DNA from 2 places in the Photorhabdus kleinii genome. Region 2 is predicted to be linked to the other one. Evidence: predicted binding sites of a transcription regulator. Region 2 holds the regulator's gene; the other holds the start of a gene.
What was found. The regulator CRP, encoded in region 2, controls carbon source genes, mostly activating them, when cyclic AMP is high. The targets are predictions, from matches to a motif close to ATGTGANNNNNNTCACAT.

Region 1: udp (uridine phosphorylase) is a predicted target of CRP. The motif match lies at 1,354-1,371, and genes of this name have one in related genera.

What each region holds. Positions count from the first base shown of each region.
Region 1 is NZ_JAJAFY010000041.1:19,760-21,970, reverse strand. Features, by position in the region: gene LG003_RS17125 (tyrosine-protein phosphatase) at 1-377, opposite strand, end outside; gene udp (uridine phosphorylase) at 472-1,227, opposite strand; gene pcp (pyroglutamyl-peptidase I) at 1,934-2,211, shown strand, end outside.
Region 2 is NZ_JAJAFY010000066.1:3,134-5,344, forward strand. Features, by position in the region: gene LG003_RS20910 (OsmC family protein) at 1-372, opposite strand, end outside; gene crp (cAMP-activated global transcriptional regulator CRP) at 692-1,324, shown strand; gene argD (bifunctional acetylornithine/succinyldiaminopimelate transaminase) at 1,374-2,211, opposite strand, start outside.

The DNA of each region.
Region 1 (2,211 bases), on a different contig from region 2:
AGTAATTCATAAAGACGGAACATAAATGCCTGAGGATTAAATTGTTCCAACATCTCTGACGCCAATTTTTCCAGATTTGCATTCACTTCATCATATAAGGGATTGGCCGGAGCATGATGATAATTAGCGCCATTCCATACCAAATCGGGTTTATCCGCTATTTCACTGACATCACGATAATCTATGATTTGAAAGAGATTTTTATTTGCCAGGAAAGATTGGTCTTGTTCTGTTAAGCGATCCAGAGAACCAGAACGGAAAAGCAAGCCTGATTTGATTTTTCCACCACTCGCGACTTTTTTACCGCCTAAATCACGAAAATTAATCCCTCCATTGAGGGGAAGCACTGAGGGATGCAATAAAGATGTTGTGATCATGATGATTTTTAATCAGTTGTTAGGTATTAAAACATTAACAGATTTCTATTCAAAATAAGAGTGAGCCGGAATACTCCGGCCCAAAAAGTATGATTTACAACAAACGGCGAGCAGCTTCTACTACAATCCCCAATGCGTTACTTTCTGTTTTCTCAAGTAATTCAACATTAGGAATCTCCTGCTGAGTACGGTTAACAATAACACCGGCAACCATACCCGCACGCAGCCCTTGGCTTGCACACATTGTTAATAAAGTTGCCGATTCCATTTCATAATTCATGACCCCCATCGCCTGCCATTCAGCCATTGAACCTTTGAAACGGCTCACAACTCGGCCAGAATAGGTATCATAACGCTCCTGACCGGGATAAAAAGTATCGGAAGAGGCCGTTACCCCGACATGTACCGTTGCACCCAAATCTTTTGCTGCTTCGTACAAAGCCGTCGTACATTCAAAATCGGCAACCGCCGGGAATTCCATCGGAGCAAAATGCAGGCTGGCGCCATCCAAACGAACAGCAGCGGTGGTAACCAACACATCACCAACATTGATATGTTCCTGAATTGCACCTGTTGTGCCGATACGTAAAAAAGTACTCACACCCAATTGGGCTAATTCTTCAACAGCGATAGAGGTTGACGGGCCACCAATACCCGTAGAGCACACAATGACAGCTTTACCATCAATTTCTGCCCGCCATGACGTAAATTCACGTAAAGAAGCAAGATGAACTGGGTTATCCATCAATCTTGCGATTTTTTCCACACGTTTCGGATCACCGGGAACAATAGCTAAAGTTGCGCCTTGCAGGTCGCTTTTGGTCAGACCTAAGTGAAATACATCAGACATATCAGACTCCTCAGTAAGAAGAATTTATAATGAAATTAGTTGAGATCTACTGTATTGATCATTTAGACATCTTTTAGTGATAAATGTCACCTTAAAGTAATATAAAAAAGAAAAACGTACATTATTTTGAGATATAAATCACAAAAAAACCACAAAACGGACAAAAACAGGGCGTTCTCTTCCATCCATAAACTAACTTGAATGAGTTCATATTATGGAAAAAATAATCTATTGTTTATTTATATTTACATTTCAAACATATCGAGAAAAATATATCGCGGATTATCTCATCGAAATATTTTCTCCCTGAGCGTTAATAGAGATTAATATCCATCCCATCACAAAGAAAAAATTATCGTTTCACAACCCGGTTATAAAACAAAATATTTACAATAAACTATCAACTTAATCAAATATAAATCACCGTCGTTATTAACGATACTCTCCTAACATTTATAAATCAACAACGCAATAATCTGGACTATTTTTAAAATAACTTTTTCTTATGATGAACATATTAAAAAATTAACTGTATTTTACTTCTATAACTAATAAACAATTTTTCTTTCTTATTTACCAACATATTACAATTATATTTTCAACAAAAATAAAACAATTACCAAATATAAATATCACAGTTATCTTTTCATAAGATGCATATTGTTTAGATATATTAGACTCTTTCCTCCATATAAGGGAACTATCCATGACGACACAAAAAACAGTTTTAATTACAGGTTTCGAACCTTTCGATAAAGAAACGATTAATCCATCCTGGGAAGCGGCTAAACAATTACAGGGACGAGAATTATGCGGGACCCGCGTTGAAGCGCGTCAGCTTCCATGTGTGTTCGACGTCTCTCTGGCTTGTCTGTATGCTGCTATTGATGATGTACAGCCTGATCTGGTCATTGGCGTAGGGCAGGCAGGTGGTAGACCAAATATTACCGTGGAACGCGTGGCAATTAATATCAATGATGCTAG
Region 2 (2,211 bases):
TTCAACTGATTTCCCCAACATCAACGAAACAGAGCAATATTTTTCCGCGGAAAGCATGACTGCACGTTCAACCGCTTTATCTATTAAATCCTTACCCGTAACAATAAAATGCAGATTAATATGAGTAAACAAGCGTGGCACCTCTTCACGACGGCGGGAAGTTAATTTTACTTCACAATCTCTGATGTCATACCTGCCTTTCTGCAAAATAGAAACTACATCAACCGTACTGCAACCACCGGCTGCTATTAATACCATTTCCATTGGACTCGGTGCCTTATCGCCGGCATTACCATCCATCATGATCTGATGACCGGAAGATGACTCCCCCAAAAGAGACAATCCTTCAACCCATTTTACCCGCGCTTGCATAAATACCTCTTAAGTCGTTCTTTGCATCCAAGCCTACTCTTTCAGTATTAAGCTAGCAATCTAATGAGCGGTTTATTATGCTGAAACAATACAAGACAAGACAGAAGCCTTTTCCTGTGTTAAAAACAGAAGTGGGCCAGGTATATATAGGTTAAGATCAATACCCTAGGGTTCAAATTTCAGATAACCTATATAAAACCCTTACCTGTCGGTTTTTCAACAAACTAATGTTAAGCTAGTGTCTTTATAAGCCAGCCTGACGAGAAACTTTTAGATTCTCGTGTTATTTAGGCAGCGATAACAACAGAGGATGAAACGAATGGTTCTCGGCAAGCCACAAACAGACCCCACTCTTGAATGGTTTTTGTCACACTGCCATATTCATAAATATCCATCTAAAAGTACGCTTATTCATCAAGGCGAAAAAGCAGAGACGCTTTACTACATCGTAAAAGGCTCTGTTGCGGTTTTGATTAAAGATGAAGAAGGCAAAGAGATGATCCTCTCCTATTTAAATCAGGGGGATTTCATTGGTGAACTTGGATTATTTGAAGAGGGGCAAGAGCGTACAGCCTGGGTACGGGCCAAAAGCGCCTGTGAAGTAGCTGAAATCTCCTATAAAAAATTCCGTCAACTGATTCAGGTAAACCCGGATATTTTGATGCGTTTATCTGCCCAAATGGCAAACCGTTTGCAAACAACTTCTGAGAAAGTCGGTAATCTGGCTTTCCTGGATGTTACCGGCCGGATTGCCCAAACTTTATTGAATCTGGCGAAACAACCAGATGCAATGACCCACCCGGACGGAATGCAAATCAAAATCACGCGTCAGGAAATTGGCCAGATTGTTGGCTGTTCCCGCGAAACGGTTGGTCGCATTCTGAAAATGCTAGAAGATCAAAACTTGATCTCCGCACACGGTAAAACTATTGTTGTTTACGGTACACGTTAACGCCTGATTAATCAGCGCATAATCCTGCGCTGATTTCTCTTATATTTAATTACACCAACTGGTTAATTGCCTGCTCTAACCGCTCCATTCCTTGAGCAATCTCTTCTTCACTAATAATCAACGAAGGCGTGAAACGCAATACATCACCACCCGCACTCAACAACATTAAGCCATTTTCAGCCGCCAGTTGCAGAATATCTTTGGCTTTTCCTTGATATGGTGCTTTGAGTTCTGCACCAATCAGCAAACCCTTTCCTCGGATTTCACCAAATATCGAATGTTTCTGATTGATATCATTCAGAAAATTCATCATCAAATTATGGCGTTTCTCAACTCCCTCCAGAACTGTTGGTGTATTAATAATATCAAAAGCAGCATTTGCAACTGCACAAGCCAACGGATTACCGCCGTAAGTTGTACCGTGAGTTCCCGGCGTCATCGCTGAAGCAATATTCTCTGTCGTCAGCATAGCGCTAATAGGGAAGCCATTTCCCAATGCTTTTGCTGTGGTAATGATGTCCGGCGTAACATCATAATACATATAAGAAAATAGCTTACCGGTACGTCCCATCCCACTTTGCACTTCATCAAACACCAACAGCACCTGATGCTTATCGCAAAGCTCACGCAACCCACGAATAAATGCCGGTGCTGCCGGCGTGACTCCCCCTTCTCCCTGTACAGGCTCCAATACAACAGCACAAGTATGGTCATCTATGACAGCCTTCACTGCATCTAAGTCATTAAAAGGCACATGAATAATATCCGCGGGTTTTGGCCCAAAACCATCAGCATATTTTGGCTGACCACCCACGGAGACAGTAAATAAGGTGCGACCATGAAAACCCTGATGAAATGCGATAATTTTGGTTTTATAGGGACTGTGA